DNA from 3 places in the Cohnella cellulosilytica genome. Region 1 is predicted to be linked to each of the others. Evidence: a T-box and tRNA genes for the amino acid it is inferred to sense, from the RefSeq annotation. Region 1 holds a T-box; the other regions hold tRNA genes.

Region 1 (6,516 bases):
CCTGCCCCTTGTCTGCCGGGGGCTGTGCCTGTGCGCCAGATTCCTGCTCGGATGGCGCCGCCTGTCCGCCAGATTCCTTGTCTGCGGAAGACGTCGCTTGCCCGCCAGCTTCCCGCTCCTTCTCTGCCGGAGGTGGAGCCAACAGACCGAGCGTTTCCTCCAGAGATTCGTTTACGGGCGTCCATCCTGCGATCGTCGCCGGGCGGGAACCGAGGAATAAAGCGATGCAGAGCGCGCAAGCTCCGATCGCGAATAAAGCGGCGGCAGCCGGTTTGCGCATGCGAAATGGTTTATTTTTATTCATTTTGTTGTATCCTCCGTTTCTTATCTCGCATAAATATAGGAAAAATCGTTCATGACGTCCAAGCACGTATTCATATAATGGAATGCAAGGTAAACGTACGTCCTCGTCCCAAGCGATCGGGACGGATAAACGGCGGAACGTTTGAACGACTCTGTAGGAGGGACCAGGATGAAGATCGGCTTCATCGGTGCGGGGAGTATGGGAAGCTTACTGGTGGGTGCCTTCGTACGCGCCGGCGCGATGCAGCCGGACGACGTCGTAGTCAGCTCCCGGACGCATGGCAAGCTGTCCGCACTGGCCGAGCAATATCCCGGCCTGCATATCGCCGCTTCGAACAGGGAAGCCGCGATCGGGGCCGATTATTTGTTTTTGTGCGTAAAACCGTTGGATTTCCGAAGAGTGCTGGATGAAATCTCGCCTGTATTAACCGCGGAGCAGATCGTTGTCTCGATTACGAGCCCCGTCAAAATCTCCTCCCTGGAGGAGCTTACGCCGAGCAAAGTCGCTAAAATTATTCCCAGCGTCGTCAACGCCGTCGGCAGCGGCGCCTCGCTCGTCATGTGGGGGACCCGATTGACGGAGGAGGATAAGCGGGCGCTGTGGGAGCTGTTTGCCTCGATCAGCCGGCCGATCTGCGTTCCCGAGGAGGAGGTGCGGGTCGCATCGGACTTGTCCAGCGTCGGTCCGGCGTTTATGGCGTTCCTGCTCGAACAGTTCATCGACGCCGCGGTTCTAACCGCGGGGATGGAACGGGAAACCGCCACCGCCCTGGCCTGCGAAATGATGCTGGGCACGGCGCGGCTTATGCTGGAGCTCCCCTGCTCGCCGGCCGAGCTTCAGGCGCGGGTATCGGTGCCGGGCGGCATTACGGCCGCCGCTCTGGAGTCGCTGCGCAAGACGACCCGCGGCGCGTTCATGCAGGTGCTGTTCACGACGCACGAGAAGTTCGCCGAAGATCTCGATCGCGTCGATTCCTCACTCTTCCCCCGCGAGCGCACCTAGCGCCCGGCCCGAGGGCCGTGGAGCAAGGCAAACAAAAACGCCGCCCGGCCCCGTCCTCAAGGACGGGGTCAAGCGGCGTGTGCTTCACGCTGCGATCGTTCTATCGCTTCCTTATTTCTTGCAGCTTCATTCCTTGCGGCTTTGCCGTTCCGTCAGGCAGACGCTCCCGTTTCCAGACGGCCACGGCCCGAATCAGTTGGCAACGATGTTGACGAGCTTGCCTTTGACCGCGATCACCTTGCGAATCGTCTTGCCGGAGATCAGCTCCTGCACCTTCGCGGATTCAAGCGCCTGCGCCTGCATGCCCGCTTCGTCCAGATCGGCGGCGATCTTCAGACGTTCGGCGATCTTGCCGTTCACCTGCACGACGATTTCGACCTCGGCATCCACCGTAAACGCCGCGTCGTACTGCGGCCACGAAGCGTAAGTGACGGATTCGGAACGGCCAAGCTTCTCCCACAGCTCTTCCGTGATGTGCGGCGCGATCGGGGACAGCATCTGCACGAAGTCCTCCATCGCTTTTTTCGGCAGCACTTCCGTCTTGTACGCTTCGTTGACGAAAATCATCATCTGGCTGATCGCCGTGTTGAAGCGCAAGCCCTCGTAATCCTCGCCGACCTTCTTGAGGCTCTTGTGCCAAACCCGGCGGAACGCCTCGTCTCCCGGAACGTCCCGGATTTTTGCGTTCAGCTTGCCGCTGTCGTCGACGAACAAGCGCCACACGCGAGCGAGGAAGCGGAAGACGCCTTCCACGCCATTGGTGTTCCACGGCTTGGTCGCTTCCAGCGGGCCCATGAACATCTCGTACATCCGCAGCGTATCGGCGCCGAATTCGCCGACGATGTCGTCCGGATTGATGACGTTGCCGCGGGATTTGGACATTTTCTCGTTGTTCGTGCCGAGAATCATCCCTTGGTTGACCAGCTTGTGGAACGGCTCCTTCGTGCTTACGACGCCGAGATCGTACAGCACCTTATGCCAGAAGCGCGCATAGAGCAAGTGAAGAACCGCATGCTCCGCGCCGCCGATATACAAATCGACCGGCAGCCATTCGCGCTGCTTCTCCGGAGAGCAGATCTCCTTGTCGTTCTTCGGATCGATGAAGCGCAGGTAGTACCAGCAGCTTCCCGCCCATTGCGGCATCGTATTCGTCTCGCGCCGGGCTTTGCGGCCGTTGCGCGGATCGACGACGTTGACCCATTCGGTCACATTGGCCAGCGGAGACTCGCCCGTCCCGGAAGGCTGGATCGCATCCACGTCCGGCAGCAGCAGCGGCAGCTCCTCCTCGGGAACGGTGTCCATCGTGCCGTCCTCGTAGTGCAGCACCGGAATCGGCTCGCCCCAGTAACGCTGACGGCTGAACAGCCAGTCGCGCAGACGGTACGTCACCTTGCCTTTGCCCTTGCCTTCCTTCTCCAGCCGCGCGATCATCGCCTTGATCGCGTCCGCCGTTCCCAATCCGTTCAGAAACTCCGAATTGACCAGCTTGCCGTCGCCCGAATACGCCGCTTCCTCGACGTTGCCCCCGGCGACGACTTCCACGATCGGCAGGCCGAACTTCTTCGCGAATTCCCAGTCCCGCTCGTCGTGCCCCGGAACGGCCATGATCGCGCCCGTGCCGTAGCCGCCGAGCACGTAATCGGCGATCCAGATCGGCACCTTGGCGCCGTTCACCGGGTTGACCGCGTATGCGCCCGTAAATACGCCGCTCTTGTCCTTGGCCAGGTCGGTGCGCTCGAGATCGCTCTTGTGCGCCGCCTGCTCGACGTAAGCGTCGACGGCCGCTTTCTGCCCGGCGGTCGTGATCGTACCGACCAGCTCATGCTCCGGAGCCAGCACACAATACGTCGCCCCGAACAGCGTGTCCGGACGCGTCGTGAATACGGTCAACGCAGCGTCGTGGCCGTCGATGGCGAACGTCACTTCCGCGCCCGTCGACTTGCCGATCCAGTTGCGCTGCATGTCCTTGATGCTCTCCGACCAGTCCAGCTCCTCCAGGTCCTCCAGCAATCTCTCGGCGTACTCGGTAATCTTCAGCATCCACTGGCGCATCGGCTTGCGGATAACCGGATGGCCGCCGCGCTCGCTCAGCCCGTCGATGACCTCTTCGTTCGCCAGCACCGTGCCCAGCGCCGGACACCAGTTGACCGGCACTTCCGCGACGTAGGCGAGTCCTTTTTTGTACAGCTGGATAAAAATCCACTGCGTCCATTTGTAATAATCCGGGTCCGTCGTGCTGAACTCCCGGTCCCAGTCGTAGGAGAAGCCGAGCGACTTGATCTGGCGGCGGAAGTTGTCGATGTTCTCGAACGTGATTTCGCGCGGATGGCGGCCCGTCTGCAGCGCGTACTGCTCGGCCGGCAGGCCGAACGCGTCCCAGCCCATCGGGTGCAGCACGTTAAAGCCTTTCATCCTCTTATAACGGCTGACGATATCGGTCGCCGTATAGCCTTCGGGGTGGCCGACGTGGAGCCCGGCTCCCGACGGATACGGGAACATGTCAAGCGCGTAAAACTTCGGCTTGCCCGCTTCCTCCGTCGTCTTGAACGTCTTGTTCTCGTCCCAATATTTCTGCCACTTCGGTTCGATTTTCTGCGGCTGATAGCCCTGACCTTGCTCCTGTGCCATGTCGATTAACTCCCTTATCCGTCAAAATAAAAAAGCTCCCGCCCCCAGCGTTATCGCTAGGGACGAGAGCGTCATCTCCCGTGGTACCACCCTAGTTGACGGCAATCCTGCTTGGATGTCCGCCCACTCCGCCTCGTAACGAGAGGTAACGCCTTGCCTAGCGCCCGGCATCCGCATAGCGAATTTGCAAGAGCGTTCGGCTCGGAGGCTCCAAGGCGAGTTCTTCGCAGTCGTTAACCGGCTCGCACCTTCCGCCGGCTCTCTGAAATAACGTCATGCGAGTACTGATCCTTTTCACAGCCAAAGTATGCCATGATTATAGCCATTCGCGCGATTCGTGTCAAGCGGAGGAAGACGCCTCTGTCGAGCGGAGGCGCCTCGCGCCGAACGTACAGCCGCCGAGCGTGCCGCGGTCCGCCGGTTCGGCAAAGCGGCCGTTACCGGTCCGCCGCTCCGTGCAGGAACAAATCCGCGACGGCCGTCGCCAGCCGCTCCGGGGCGAACGCTTCGTCCCCGATCCGCTCCCGGCTTCCGACCATCAGAAGCGCGGAGAAGGCATGGGACAGCAGCATCGGATGCCCCTTCGCAAGCTCCCCGTCCGCCATCGCCCTGGCGAACTCCGCCGCAAGCGCCTCGTGAATCCCGTGCTCCGCCTCGCGGATCTCGGCCTTCTGCTCTTCGCTCAGCGAAGCCAGCGCTTCTCTCATCAGGCTTTCGAATTCGATATGCGCCTGCAGCTTCGTCATTTTAGCTAACGCGATCTGCACGAGACGCTCCCGCAAAGTTCCGTTCGCCTCGATGATCCGTTCGGTGACCGAGCGGATTCGCCGCATCATTTGCGTTACGGCCGCGGTAAACAGCACCGCTTTGTTATCGAAGTAATAGTAGACGGACGCCTTCGTCACTCCCGCTCGCGCGGCGATCATATTGACCGAAACCGGCTCATACCCTAATTCCATAAACAGAACGGAAGCGGTCTGCAGCACCTTGTCTCTCATCGACGGCTGGTCCGCCCCGCTCTTCGGTCTTCCGGGCGCTCGTCCGGAACGGGAACCGCTCATCGCTGTCCCTCCTTATGCGAAAAAACTCGTCGTTGCATAATTAACCTTCCGGTATATATAATTAATTCGAAATTATATTCCATTATATCCGAAAATCGAAATTCCGAAAGCTCTCATTTATAGCGTTCTTCAAAAAAAGAAGGAGGACCGCCCGTCATGAGCGATAAAGAACATCGTTACGGAGGCTGGGTTTCCGGCAAGCGAAGCAAATGGATCACGCTGCTCGTCTGGATTGCCGCGGCCGGCCTGCTGAGCGCGCTGCTCCCGTCCGTGAACAGTCAGGAAATCAACAACTCCCCCAATCTGAAATTCGGAAAGCCTTCCGTACAGGCGGACGCCGTCGCCGCGCGCGAATTCCCGAGCGGATCGGACATTCCGGCGCTTGTCGTGCTGCGCAAGGGCGACGGACTCGGCGAGGCCGAGCTCGGCTTCGTCCGCAAGCTGACGGAGAAGCTGACCGCCTCGCCCGTGCCGCATCAGACGGCTGTCCCGCCGCTGCACGCAATGCCGTCGCAAGCGCTGCTGGGCCAGCTCTCCGCGGACGGGAGCACGCTGGTGCTGCCCGTTCTGTTCGCCAAAGACGCGGGAGCGGAAAATTTAAAGGAAGGCGTGACCGAGCTCAAGCGAGAGCTTGCCGCCATCGCCGGAGCCGACCCGTTCGCCGAGCCCGGCGATTCCGCGGACAGATTGAGCGCGCGCGTCACCGGCCCCGTCGGCATTCAGATCGATGCGACGGGCTTGTTCCGGAACGCCGACGTCAGCTTGCTGATCGGAACCGTGCTGCTCGTCCTGCTCCTGCTCTTGCTCATTTACCGTTCGCCGATTTTGGCGCTTCTGCCCCTCGTCGCGGTAGGCTTCGCCTACGGGGTCATCAGCCCGCTGCTCGGCTGGATGGCAAGCAAGGGCTGGATCGTCGTGGACGGCCAGGCGATCTCGATCATGACCGTTCTGCTGTTCGGCGCCGGCACGGATTACTGCCTGTTCCTGATCTCGCGCTTCCGTCACCTGCTCAAAACCGAGACCGGCAAAACCAAAGCGCTGCTCGCCGCCGTTACCGGCTCGTCGGGCGCGATCGCGATGAGCGGCTTAACCGTCGTCATAGCGCTCCTGACGCTGCTCGCGGCGGAATACGGAGCATACGAGCGCTTCGCCGTGCCGTTCAGCTTGGCGATTCTGATCATGGGCATCGCGAGTCTGACGCTTGTTCCCGCGATGCTCGCCATTCTCGGCCGGGCCTCCTTCTATCCGTTCGTGCCCAGAACGCCGGAGATGCAGCGGGAACGCGCCGCCCGCAAGGGCAAGCCGGCCCCCGCCGCTCCCAAGGAGCCGCGCAATTGGGCCGGACGCATCGTCACGGGCAAGCCTTGGGCGGTGCTGGTCGTCTGTCTGCTGCTGCTCGGAGGTTTGGCGGCCGTTACGCCGCAAATCAAGTTCACCTACGATTTGCTGTCGTCTTTTCCGAAGGATATGGAGTCCAGGGAAGGGTTTGCGGTGATCGGCGAGCAATTCTCCCCGGGAGAT
Region 2 (6,516 bases), on a different contig from region 1:
ATCGACAGACCCAGACCGGCGCCGCCGCTTCTTCGCGCCCGTGACGAATCGATGCGGTAGAACCGCTCAAAAATCAGCTCCCTGGACGCAGCGGATATTCCCGCCCCCGTATCCGAAACCCGAACCGCAACCCGTCCGTCTTCATGCGAAATCCGCAGCGTAACTTGTCCATTTGGCCGATTATACCGGATGGCGTTATCCAGCAGATTGCGAAAGACCAGGAACAGGAAGCCCTCTTCCCCCTTGACCAAAGCCGCACAGGGCTCCGCCAGATGCAGCGTTACCCCGTATTCGACTGCCACCGGCTCCATAAATGAAATGGCATCCGCGAGAATGTCGGCAAGCTCTACAACCTCGCGTTCGCCATGCGACCGTTCGTACGTTCCGTCAGCCAGCAGCAGCAAATCCTCCGTTAACGACTCCAATCGCGACAGCGTCCGCTCCGTCGTCGCCCTGTAATCTCTCCATTCGCCGGGGTCAATGCCCTCGTCGTCTCCGGCCACTTCAAGATTCGTGCGCAGGATGGAAAGCGGCGTTCTTAATTCATGCGCGGCCGCGGATACGAACCGAGCCTGCTGCTTAAAAGAGTGTTCCAGCCCGTCCATCATCGTATTGAATGCGATTCCGAGCTTCTTCAATTCATCGTGAAGCTGGTCAATCTCCAGTCGTTTGTGGAGGGTGCTAGACGTTATCCCCGCAGTTGTCTCGCTCATCCGTTTCACGGGCTTCAGGATAATTGCTGCGAGCCATTGCGCGCAGAGAACCATGGCCGCCAAAGCGACAAGCAAGCTTATCATTCGCCCCTGCAGCTCCGGTACAATCCTGTAAGTCGAGAAAAAAGACTCCATAGCCGCATATAGAACGATCATAACCGCCAAATAAAGAATAGCAAACAGCGTCAATCTCGATCGTAACGAAAGACGGTTCCATCGCCTCATGTCGTTTCCTCTTCCTTCCCGGCTGCGCGCAGGGTCCATTTGTACCCATAACCTTGAACGGTCTGAATATACTTTTCTCCCGCCTCCGGATCAGGGTGCGAGAGCTTTCTGCGCAAGGAATTGATGTGAACCCGAACCGTCGAGGAGAGAGGATCCGCATGAATATCCCAGACGTGCTCAAGAAGCCTTTCGGACGAAATGACCTCGCCGGGATGCAGCATCAGATACTCGAGCAACCCGAATTCTTTTCTCGTTAATGAAAGTAGAACGTTCCCGAAACGGACCTCCTTTGTTTTCGAATCCAGGGTGAACTGGTCGAACTGCAGGACATGGCTTTTCACGGACGAACTCCGTCGAAGAAGCGCCCGGATGCGGGCAAGCAATTCATTAAACGAAAAAGGTTTGCGAAGATAGTCGTCCGCGCCTGAATCGAGCCCTTCTTCCGCCTCGTCCGGATGGCTGCGCGCGGTCAGCATGAGAATAAAGACGTCGTTATGGTGCGAGGACTGGCGAATGCGATGACAAAGTGAAATGCCGTCCAGCTCCGGGAGATTGATGTCGAGGAGAATCACATCATAATCGTTGGTATCCGCCAGCTCCCACCCGGTCAGTCCGTCCGCAGCGGTGTCCACGGCATAACCTTCCCGCTTTAAACCTTTGGCCAAGGCGCGTGAAAGGTCCTCCTCATCTTCGACAATGAGGATTCGCATAGCCCCCCACTCCTTCCTTTTATGACAATAGAATAGCACACGCATTTCCGCGATGCGAGGCGAATACGGTCGCTTTCGGAGCTTCGCTTAACAAGGATTTAACAGCCCGCCCTTTATAATCAAAACAAATCTTCCTTTCCTTTGAATGGAGGAGGCTTATATAGAAGGGATAGAAGGAGGAGGTTTTTTTGTTAATTGAGGTGGTGGCGGCGGGACCGGGGTGTTCCATTTGTCAAAAGGCGCTAAAGCTGGTCAAGCAAGCAGCGGAAGAATTTCCGCAAATCGAGATTCGGGAGCTAAATGTGGTGGATCAGTTTGAACGTCTCCAGGAACTGAACATTTTCAGCGCCGGAGCGATTCTCATGAATGGGAAAACGGAATTCGTCTCTTTGCCTTCACCCGCTAAGCTCCGCGAACGAATGCATGAATTGCTGCTCAAATCCGAAAATAATCCACAAAATTAAAGGAGTAAACGAATGGAAGATTTATATCGTTTCACGATCACGGGCGGAATTTCCGCCGCTACCTACGTTCTTGTTTTTATCGTCGGAATCGTGAGCGCGGTTTTGGCCTGCTATTTGCCCGTGCTTGCCATGTTTGCGGGTTACGTCCAAAGAGGAGCAGCCGGCAATAAAAGAAAAGCCTTGATGATCGCGATCAACTTTATCTTGGGGATGGTCGTCACTTCGTTGTTGGCCGGTTTGATTATCGCGCTGCTCGGTCAACAGTTCCTGCCCTTTGTGGAGAAATACCGTTTGCTAACCTGGATTCCGCCCCTCTTCGACATAGCGGCCGGACTGCAGCTGCTTGGCGTCATTTCGTTCGCCATGCCTGCTTTCCAAAGGCCGCTCAGCCGGCCGGAGCTTCCGCAAAGCAACGCGTCCGCTTTCAAGCTGGGGATTCCATACGGACTTGTCATTTCTCCCTGCGCGATCCCGATCTTTTTTGCGCTGATCAGCTATATTGCGCTTCAGGGAAGCCCGGTTCACGGAGCGCTGCTCATGACTGCCTATTCGTTGGGAAAAGGCGTGATCCTCGTGGCCGTTGCCATATTCTCGATTTCCATTCTGCGCAAAATGGCAAAATGGGGCGGTCCCGTCAAAAAAATCGCCGGCTACTTCTCAATCGGAATCGGCATTGTGCTTCTGCTTGTCGGGTTTGCAAAATAAACGAGAGGAGAATCATTCATGTCCTTAAATCAAACGCTGGAAGAAATGAAACAACAGTTTATCGCCCATTCGCCCGCAGAAGTGCAGGCCGCGATGTTCCGTTCGATCCGGGAGCAGCAGGAGTCGGGGTTCCGGTATGGCCTGCAGGAAGGGCAGAGGGCGAAGGATTTTACGCTGCAAAACTCGACGGGCCTCTCCGTTCACTTGTACGACGAACTGGCTCAAGGACCTGTCGTTCTCACCTTCTATCGCGGAGGCTGGTGCCCTTACTGCAACTCGCAGCTGCGGGCGTACCAGAAAGTGCTGCCGGAGATTGAAGCGCTGGGCGCCAGGCTGATCGCCGTCAGCCCGCAAAGCCCGGACAACACGCTTTCCCATCAGGAGAAGGAAAACCTGCAGTTCCAGGTGCTAAGCGATACCAACGGTCTGGTGGCCGCCTTCTATAATATTTTGTACGACGTGCCGCCGTATCTTCAAGAGATGATGACGAACCTGTTCAAGCTGAATCTGGCCGAATACAACGCGACCGACCGGTGGATACTCCCCATTCCTTCCACCTTCATGATCGACGAGTCCGGCATTATCCGTTCCGCCTACGTCAACCCGGATTTTATGCAGCGCTTTGAGCCCGAGGATATTCTGGATGAACTGCGGAAGCTGTAACAAATTTTAATTACGAAAAAACCACTTTCTTTCTAGAAATTGTCCTAGGAAGGAAGTGGTTTCGTTGCGTAGCCATTCTCCAAACCAAAGTCTCAGTGTTCCAGTAAACCAATTCATCCGTCCATACACTGGAGCGACCAATCACTCGGGATATGCTTTTTTTCAGTTTACTACCACACTGTCATCACAGAGATATTTTAAGCAGTTCTTCCGCTCCTCTTCTCCCGATCCTCAAAAAAGAAAACAAAAAAATCCCTCATAAAAATCAAGGGATTTCAGCTTCTTAGTTATGGTGCGGTCGAGAGGACTCGAACCTCCACGGTATTGCTACCGCCAGCCCCTCAAGCTGGTGCGTCTGCCATTCCGCCACGACCGCATAATATAGAACGTCGTCTGAGTAAGAATAATGCCTTCTTCCTGAGAAGCACTGGTGAGCCATGTAGGACTCGAACCTACGACACCCTGATTAAAAGTCAGGTGCTCTACCAACTGAGCTAATGGCTCTCATGGTGACCCCTAGGGGATTCGAACCCCTGTTACCTCCGTGAAAGGGAGGTGTCTTAACCACTTGACCAAGGGGCCATTATCAGCCATTGTCTTCGCGCTTAACGCTACCCGTTTCAGACGACAAAAATGATTATATCTGAAACAACGACCTAAGGCAAGTCCTTTTTCGGGCAAAACGCATATTTTTTTATTTCTTTGTGGACGGCTGTCGGAGCGGCATTATCGACGATCTAAATCCGACTTGATTCGCCGTTAATAACGGGATTGCGTTCCTGCCATCCCCATCGTTTGAAGCCCCGGACAAAGGCTCCACTCCATCAAAAAGAGCCCGTCAGCGCAAGGCCAAGGGCTCTTCCCAAGTCGTCTTTTATGAATTCCATGGGTGGCGGGGAGAGAGGGATTCGAACCCTCGCACGCATGACACGTCTACTCCCTTAGCAGAGGAGCCCCTTATAGCCACTTGGGTATCTCCCCATGGCTCCCCGAACAGGACTCGAACCTGTGACAACTCGATTAACAGTCGAGTGCTCTACCAACTGAGCTATCAGGGAATGTTTCAAAAGCGACAATTAATAATTTAGCATGAGATCCAAGGGAAGTCAAGCATCCCCGCGACAATAATTTCAATTTCTTTTTTTCCGGTGACAGACCTATTTGCGCACATGAATTCATGCCTTACGGAGGGCCTTTCGGAGAGCGAAACGTTCGTAAAAAAGTGCCCTCACTTATACGTGCCGCTCGGTTAGAGAGCCATGTTCTAAAGAACCGCGTATCTCCTCCCCATTTCCGCTCAAACGGCGGACGATGTTCTAAAGAACCGCGTATCTCCTTCCCAATTCCGCTCAAACGGCGGGCGATGTTCTAAAGAATCGTACATTGGCGCATGGATGAGGTTACGACGAAACAGATGCTAAGGGATCCCGTCAGCCTGATACAAGTAAATGGGGCAGTTATCCGTCGTTCCACACTTGGGTACACTAATCGTGATCGATACCAGGGTGTTGTGAAGTCGACGCAGGGTTGACATCATCAATCTTTTCATGTTATTTATTGATTAATAAATTAAATCCTCGGAAAAGGGGAGGAAAATATCTTGAGCCCTAAAGAAGAAATCGCGGCAAGCCGGAAAGATCAGATCATGAATAGCGCAGCAGCCTTGTTCGCTTCCCAGGGCTATTACAAAACTACGACCGCGCTTGTCGCGGAAGCCGTCGGCGTCACTCAGCCTTACGTGTTTCATTTTTTCAAATCGAAAGAACAGCTGTACTTGGCGGTGCTCCAAAGAGCATACGAACGGCTCAATCGAGCCTTCTCCAACGTCGACGCTCCTCCCGAGCAGCTTGCCCAAAAAATGGGGGAAGCCTTCAACACGCTGCTTGCCGGCTACCGCAACGAGATTCTGCTGCTTATGCAATGTTTTGCGACTCCGGAGCCTGCGGTAAGGGAGTACGCGCGAAAGACGCACTCCTTGATTTACAACACGGTCAAGACGCGATTCGCAACGGCCGGCGTCCCCGACGCGGGTAAGGAAGCCAGTGTTTTCATTTCCTGCGGCCTCATCCTCGCGTTATCCGAAATTTTGGAGCTGCCGGAATTATCGCCGTGGCACAAGGGAGACCTCGATTGATCGGGGTTTTGTGTGGCTTATATTTATTTATCAATAAATAATATATGTGTAAAGTCGTTTCATTATGTGTGTGAAGTTGTCTCATAATATGCACGAAGTTATTTCAATAGGTGCATCAAGTCATTTCAATAGGTGCACGAATTCGTTTCATTACGTAGATAAAGCCATTTCAACATGCGTATGAAGCCATTTCGCAAAGCATAAGCATCATCTGCAGCCACAATTTATTTATCAATAAATAAAGAAAATCAAAGGAGAGATCCCTCTTGTTCACACCCGCACGCGTACGTCTGTTATTCGTTACGTGCATCGCCTTGTTCATGGCCATGCTCGATAATCTGGTGCTTGGAGTCGCTTTGCCCTCCATTCAGGAAGACCTCGGCTCGACGATGTCCGATCTGGAGTGGTTTATGAATGCCTACACGCTCGCATTTGCCGTGCTGCTCATTCCTTTCAGCGTGCTGGGGGATTCCATCGGGAGGAAAAAGGTGTTTCTGGCCGGGGTCGTCGTCTTTACGCTCGGCTCGCTGCTCTCCGGCCTTAGCGACTCCTCAATCGCGCTGATCCTCTCCAGAGCCCTGCAGGGCGTCGGGGGAGCCGCGGTCGTCCCGCTTAGCCTGACGCTCGTCAACAACGCGTTTCCGGTCGAGAAAAGGGCTGCCGCGATCGGTCTGTGGTCCGGAATATCCGGGCTCGGCCTCAGCATCGGACCGCTTGTCGGAGGCTTGATTATGGAAGGCGCTCCGTGGCAGGTGATTTTCTATGTGAACGTTCCGGTCGGCGTCATTGCTTTTCTGCTCGGATTAAAATGGCTCGACGAATCCCGCGGCGTGCGCAAGCCGCTTGATCCGCTCGGCGTATTATTGCTGACATCCGGTCTGTTCGGGATCGTATTCGGATTG
Region 3 (6,516 bases), 170 kb from region 1:
TACATGCGAAGGTCTCGTGAAAATTTACAAAGCCGACGATCTGGAAGTCGTCGCTCTTCAGGGCTTGAACCTGTCGGTTAAAGCGGGAGAGATGATGGCGATTATCGGCAACAGCGGAAGCGGGAAGTCGACCTTGCTGAACATTCTCGGCGGTCTTGACCGTCCCTCCGCGGGTCAGGTCCAGGTAGGGCCGTGGAATTTACTGAAGGTCAACGACGACGATCTCGTCAAGTACAAGCGCGACACGGTCGGCTTCATCTGGCAGAACAACGCCCGGAACCTTCTGCCCTTCCTGAGCGCTCTCGAGAACGTAGAGATGCCGATGATGTTCTCTGGCAAGCTGGACCGGGCCTACGCCAAGCAGCTGCTGGAATGGGTCGGCTTGAAGGAGCGCATGCACAACAAGCTGCAGCAGTTGTCCGGGGGGGAGCAGCAGCGGGTGGCGATCGCCATCTCGCTGGCGAACCGTCCGCAGCTGCTGCTGGCCGACGAGCCGACGGGATCGGTAGATTCCCGGACGTCCGATATCATTATGGATATTTTCCGCAAGTTCAATCGGGAGCTAGGCCTGACGATCGTCATCGTGACGCACGACTTGTCGCTGGCCGGCAAAGTAGACCGCGTCGTCGCAATCCGCGACGGACTGACGAGCACGGAGTTTATCAAAAGGAATCCGAACCTGGATCATTCCTTGCCGTTATCGGACGGACGGACGCCCGAAGAGGCTCACGAAGCGTTCGTCGTCGTGGACCGGGTCGGCCGGCTGCAGATTCCGAAAGAATACTTGTCCGCTCTCTCGATTGGCGACAAAGCCACGATGGAGTTTGACGGAGATAAAATTGTCATCACAAAACCTAAATCTTTGGAGGAGGACGAAACAGCATGAACAAACGAGCAGGAAAAACCCGAAAATGGGTGCTGACCGGAATGACTTTATCCTTACTAGTCCCGACGCTTGCGGCATGTAATTCGGGGGACGGCGCGAACGACCCGAACAATCGGCGTACGCTCCGCATCGGCACGATGTACGGAAGCAAATCGGACGAAACCTGGTTCCGCCAGCAATTCACGGACATGTTCGAATTCACGCATTCCAACATCGACATCGAGGTCGTGCCCGCGATCGATTACACGGAAATGCAATTCGAGGATTACTCGAAGCAGCAGGAGCCGGTCGATCAGATGGCGAAGCTCAAGGAGATTATGACCGGCTCCAATCCGGTCGACGTTATGATTATTAGCGACATGAGCATGCTGGGTCAGCTTGTGAGCGAAAATATGCTGAAGCAGCTCGATCCGATGCTTAAGGAAGACAAGATCGACATCAACGAATTCGTGCCTACGGTTATCGACGGCATCAAGGAGCAAGGAGATAACTTCCTGTACGCGTTGACTCCGACGTTCCAATCCTCCGCGTTGTATTACAATAAGAAGCTGTTTACGGATAAGGGAGTCGAATTCCCGCAGGACGGCATGAGCTGGGACGACGTATTCAACCTGGCGAAGCGCGTGACTTCGGGCACCGGCAAAGAGTCCGTTTTCGGTTTTACCTTTAACCAATGGGGAGCCGGAGACAACTACTGGGACTTCCAAACGTTCGCGGCGCCTCTGCAGCTCAAGATGTTCGACGAAAAGGGCGAGACGATGACCGTCAACACGCCGCAATGGCAAAACCTCTGGGAGAAGGTAGCCCAGCTGAAGAAAGATCGCGTAACGCCAAGTCAAGAGGATATGAATTACGAGCAGCCGCAGGGCGAGGAATACAGATATAACCCGTTCCAGGGCCAGCTGTTCCTTAACGGAAAAGTGGCGATGACGATCGGGGACTACGGCATGATCAATCAAATCCAGCAATTGAACGATAACAACGAGAAGCTGAAAATGGAGAAGCTGGATTGGGATGTCGTCACGATGCCGTTCCACGTCGGCAAAGAGGGCTTCGGAGGCAATATTTATTTGAACCAGCTCGCCGGTATTAACACCAATGCGGCGAACACCGAAGACGCTTGGGAATTCATCAAATTCATGAACGGCAAAGAGTGGGCGAAGCTGAAATCCCGCAGCACCTACGAGCTGTCCGCTCGCAAAGAGTTCGTGAAGGTGCGCGACGGCATGAGCTACAACATCGAGGCGTTCACGAAGCTGAAGCCGGCGCCGACTCAAGGCTCCTCGCTGAAAGAACAGGAGCTGTATCGCGAGAAGCCGAATTTGAATCTGGTGAACGAGATGGGCTCGATGCTGTTCTCCCAAGTGATGCAGGGCAGCAAATCCGCCAAGGAAGCGTTGGCGCTGTGGGAAGAGAAGGGGAACGACTTGCTGCAGAAGATCAAGACGAACCCGAAAGGCAATATCGACGATCCGTTCGGCGGAATCAGTACGGACAACGGCGGAGGAGGCGGAGCGATCCCTCTGCAGAAGAGAGCGCTTATGGAAGCGGCTGGGGAAGCCGTGCCTGTTGAATAAGTTGCGATAGGAATAAGGTGGGCGGGCGTCTCATTCGAAAGAGTGGGGCGCCTGTCTGTTTTAAATTTGTCGGAGGCCGGATTCAAATTCCCCAAACCCGCGCATGCTAGGAACATCCAAACCATAACGCAAGCGAGGGAAGGCGCATGAAATGGATTTATTGGTCGAGACTGTACGACAGCAAATTTCAAGCGGGCTGTCTTGTTCAACGTATGGAGCACGACAGCTGGGTGTTCGGGCTGGAAGCTCCGCGGGAAATCGAGGTGTTTCGCTCGAAAAAGGGGAAATACGGCGTGCGTTATGTCCCTTAACTTGTTTTACGCCTCATTAGGCCGTTTTTGGCGGATGGAACCTTGACGGCATGTTGGCAAAGAAGCGGTTTTTGTGCTAAGCTGGTGTCCGGAAGGTATGGGAGAAGGAGGAATCAGCGATGCGCAGAATGCCATTATCGGCGGATACAGCGGTTAAGCTAGCCGATTATATGAAGGTGCCGTTGGAACATCTCATGCATATGCCGCAGCATATTTTGCTGCAGAAGCTTGGGGAGATGGCGAAGGCCCAGACGTCCGAGACAGAGGAAACCAAGCAGCATCTGGAAACGGAAGAAAAGAAAAGTGAATAAACGGTTGACGGATAGCCGGCTTTTATAGTATATTATTTCTTGTCGCCAATAAATTCTATAATGCTTTAATGACGCGGGGTGGAGCAGCTCGGTAGCTCGTCGGGCTCATAACCCGAAGGCCGCAGGTTCAAATCCTGCCCCCGCAACCAACGTCTTTCTCTGGACCTTTTCGGGGGCCTTTAGCTCAGTTGGTTAGAGCGGTCGGCTCATAACCGATTGGTCGGGGGTTCGAGTCCCTCAAGGCCCACCATGCAATTTAGCGGGCAGGTTCCTTGACCGATTGTGCTCGGTTGCCAGAGACTCGCACCATGCCGGGATGGCGGAATTGGCAGACGCACAGGACTTAAAATCCTGCGGTAGGTGACTACCGTACCGGTTCGACCCCGGTTCTCGGCACCATAGTATTGAAGTTCGAATCCCTTGATGCGTAAGGGATTTTTTTGATTTTTATAGGGGGAAATTAGCTTTTTGGTTACATGAGCATAGGTGTTGCTCGTGACCTGTGATGTAGAGTGTCTCAAACGATGTTGGATAGTGGAGTTGTCAAAAAAAGTGCAGTTTGAAAACACCCTCGTACAGAAATCCCGTTATGAAGCTGCTTGTGACAGCATTCTTTCGCGATAAATAGCTGGCGGCCAGCCCCCTGGATTAGAAGTGTAGATCCGCCGCCGGTTGTAGTAGACCATGATGTATCTGAAGATGATCGATTTCATATCGGCCATCGGATAGCGCTCCGTGTTGATCTGGTACAGCTTCTCTTTCTTTAGCGTAGCAAAAAAGCTTTCCATCCTTGCGTTGTCATAGCAACGTCCTGTGCTGCTCATGCTCTGAATGGCCTCTCGTTTAGCCAGACGTTCTCGGAAGGCATAGCTCGTGAATTGGCTGCCTCTATCGCTATGAAAAATCATTCCGCGAGCCTTTCTTGCTTTACAGGCGTTCTCAAAAGCTTGGATGCAGAGTGCCTTGCGCATATTGTCGTCCATGGCGAGGCCTACAATCTCTCCGCCCAAGCAATCCAGTACCGCAGACAGATAGAGCTTCCCATCTGAACAGGGAACTTCGGTGATATCCGATAGCCACTTTTGGTTGGGAGCTGAGGCGCTGAAGTCTCTCTGGATCAGGTTCTCGCTCTTTTGCGCTGAGGCGTCCTCGCGGGTAATACCGTTTGGATGACGCCTCACTTTCTTCAGCAGGCCATGCTGCTTCATGATGCGATAGACGGTGCTGTAGGTGGTCGTGACATCTATTTGAGTCAGCGCCAGCAAAATACGCTGGACACCGTAATTTCGGTTGTCTTCATGCTCTCCAATGATGTCTTTGATTTTGACCAGAAGGCGTTGCTGCCGCTCCTGTTGGGGTGTGGGCTTCAAGTTACGGTAGTAACCCGATTCGCTGACAGCAAGGACTGCGCACATCGCCTTGACGGTCCATCGCTCCCGTCGTTCACGGATGTACGCGTAGAGCTGGCGTGCCTTTATCGCTTCCGGTCTTTTGCGAAAAAACCGAGTGCGTCCTTGAGAATATCATTGGCGCGGCGCAACTCGCTGATTTCTTTTTCTAGTTCGACTTCGCGCGCAGTCTTATCGGCAGATGTATAAGCGTGTCCGCTCCCGATCGGCGCTCCGTCGCCGTGCAGGGTTCTTCGCTTTATCCATTCCTGCAACGTGTAGTAAGATACGCCTAACTGTTCGGCGGCTTTCGTTGGTCCAATCTCATCGCTTAATCTTACGGCTTCTTCTTTGAATGCTTTGTCGTACCTGTTCATTGGCTCTCGTCCCCTCGTTAGTTTTCATTTTATTTCATACGAGGGTGTTTTTTGACTGCATTTTTATCGTAGCACTCCATTTCCGGGACGATATTAAAACGAGAGCCTAAACTCTCTTTTTGTTTGTCGTACGATTGCCACCAATAGATGAAAAGACCAACATTGGTGACAAGGAGTTGAGGTAAGTGCCTGAAATAACCCCGCATATCAGTCTGAAAAAGCCGTTAGCAAGCGAAATTGCGGATATATCCGTCATTAACGAGAACATGGATATGATTGATTCAGTTTTAGGCGATCTATCGGCGGTCCCCACGACGGCAAAGACGGCAGCCGGAGCGATCACGGAGCTGCACGAAGCGATACAGGACATCGACGTCGATATCCCTGACGGCTCGATCACACCGGCAAAACTCTCGTTTGATCCGGCGACGCAGGCTGAGCTGGATGCACACGCCAACGCAACTGGCGTCCACGGCGCGACCTCGGCGGCAACGGCCAGCCGTCTCATCATCCGCGACGCCGCCGGACGGGCGAAGGTGGCCGCTCCCGCTGCAAGCGACGACATCGCCCGTCTGGACTCGGAAGCGTGGACAACTATGGCACGGCCACACAGGCCGAAGCGGAAGCCGGTACGGTCGCTAACAAGTTTATGACGCCGCAGCGGACGAAGCGGTATGTTGACAAGAGGCTACTTAACAATTTGCTATTTCGGCTTAATAGCGGAGCGATCGAATACAGTACGGATGGGAGTGTGTGGTCATCAATGGGGGCAGTTAAAAGCGTTCAGAGAGGTATTGCGTCGGTCACTTCTTCCGTCGCCGGAGCAACGGCAGATATAACTATAACAGCGTTAGCTTCGATGACAAAGGCATCAACGCATGTATCGTTTACCGGGGCAGGTAGTTCCTCCTCAACATCAAATAACGGGCCTGACTCCCCAAATGTTCGCGCTAGGTTAACCAGTGCAACAAATCTAGAATTATTTGTAAAACATGTATCTGCCGGCGGCGGTACCGCGGCAACGCCTACAGTCGATGTTGCTTGGGAAGTCATAGAATACTATTGATAGGGGGTTTTGGGTTTGTATATATACGCACAAATAGACAGCACAGGTCGCTGTACTAGTGTCTCATACCTCAGCGGCGAAGTGGACGCCCCCCACATGCTTCCGCTTGACGAGAGTGACGATTTGCAGCCGGGGGACATCTACGATGGCGAGACATGGACGCGCACAGAGCCGCCGGAACGGCCGGAGCCGGAACCCGACCGAATCGCTCAACTCGAAACCGAAAACCTTGAGCTAAAGCTGGCGCTCGCCGAACTGGCCGAAGCGCAGTAGATGGACAAGCTCGACATGCATCTCGCACTCGCGGAGCTGGCTGAGATCATTACGGGAGGGAGTACCTTATGGCGAAAGTTTATTATGGCCTGATCAAAGCGGGAGTGCGTGAGATCGGCGACGTGCCGACTCGCTGGCGCGCCGATGTGCAGACGATGCTTGACGCAGATACGCAAGACTCCGCAACTTAAACGGGTCCTATTTGATTGGGCTGTATCCGGTAGAACCAATCAGCTTGGGGGCTCGGAGGCTTCGGCTCTTCGGGCTATTTTTTTGTCAAAAGCCGGGATGGTTCCATTTGGTACCTTGTGGATATGGTTCGCGTGG

Evidence for each region. A T-box is a leader RNA that pairs with one kind of tRNA and senses whether it is charged. The one in region 1 lies ahead of leuS (leucine--tRNA ligase), so its partner is inferred to be a tRNA-Leu.
Region 2: it encodes a tRNA-Leu, which carries the amino acid that the T-box ahead of leuS (leucine--tRNA ligase) is inferred to sense. The anticodon was not compared.
Region 3: it encodes a tRNA-Leu, which carries the amino acid that the T-box ahead of leuS (leucine--tRNA ligase) is inferred to sense. The anticodon was not compared.

What each region holds. Positions count from the first base shown of each region.
Region 1 covers NZ_JBHMDN010000079.1:293,677-300,192, forward strand. The annotation lists gene ACFFT4_RS34575 (ComEA family DNA-binding protein) at 1-304, opposite strand, end outside; gene comER (late competence protein ComER) at 473-1,306, shown strand; gene leuS (leucine--tRNA ligase) at 1,499-3,934, opposite strand; T-box leader at 3,990-4,241, opposite strand; gene ACFFT4_RS34590 (TetR/AcrR family transcriptional regulator) at 4,372-4,995, opposite strand; gene ACFFT4_RS34595 (MMPL family transporter) at 5,152-6,516, shown strand, end outside.
Region 2 covers NZ_JBHMDN010000017.1:99,133-105,648, forward strand. The annotation lists gene ACFFT4_RS14025 (HAMP domain-containing sensor histidine kinase) at 1-797, opposite strand, end outside; gene ACFFT4_RS14030 (response regulator transcription factor) at 935-1,693, opposite strand; gene ACFFT4_RS14035 (thioredoxin family protein) at 1,837-2,112, shown strand; gene ACFFT4_RS14040 (cytochrome c biogenesis CcdA family protein) at 2,125-2,817, shown strand; gene ACFFT4_RS14045 (peroxiredoxin-like family protein) at 2,836-3,480, shown strand; tRNA gene ACFFT4_RS14050 (tRNA-Leu) at 3,771-3,856, opposite strand; tRNA gene ACFFT4_RS14055 (tRNA-Lys) at 3,909-3,984, opposite strand; tRNA gene ACFFT4_RS14060 (tRNA-Glu) at 3,988-4,062, opposite strand; tRNA gene ACFFT4_RS14065 (tRNA-Ser) at 4,371-4,461, opposite strand; tRNA gene ACFFT4_RS14070 (tRNA-Asn) at 4,463-4,538, opposite strand; gene ACFFT4_RS14075 (TetR/AcrR family transcriptional regulator) at 5,081-5,614, shown strand; gene ACFFT4_RS14080 (MFS transporter) at 5,881-6,516, shown strand, end outside.
Region 3 covers NZ_JBHMDN010000079.1:120,923-127,438, reverse strand. The annotation lists gene ACFFT4_RS33845 (ABC transporter ATP-binding protein) at 1-886, shown strand, start outside; gene ACFFT4_RS33840 (ABC transporter substrate-binding protein) at 883-2,463, shown strand; gene ACFFT4_RS33835 (hypothetical protein) at 2,610-2,774, shown strand; gene ACFFT4_RS33830 (YycC family protein) at 2,894-3,085, shown strand; tRNA gene ACFFT4_RS33825 (tRNA-Met) at 3,158-3,234, shown strand; tRNA gene ACFFT4_RS33820 (tRNA-Ile) at 3,259-3,335, shown strand; tRNA gene ACFFT4_RS33815 (tRNA-Leu) at 3,396-3,484, shown strand; gene ACFFT4_RS33810 (IS3 family transposase) at 3,673-4,536, opposite strand; gene ACFFT4_RS33805 (transposase) at 4,560-4,850, opposite strand; gene ACFFT4_RS33800 (hypothetical protein) at 5,036-5,503, shown strand; gene ACFFT4_RS33795 (hypothetical protein) at 6,013-6,189, shown strand; gene ACFFT4_RS33790 (CD1375 family protein) at 6,258-6,380, shown strand.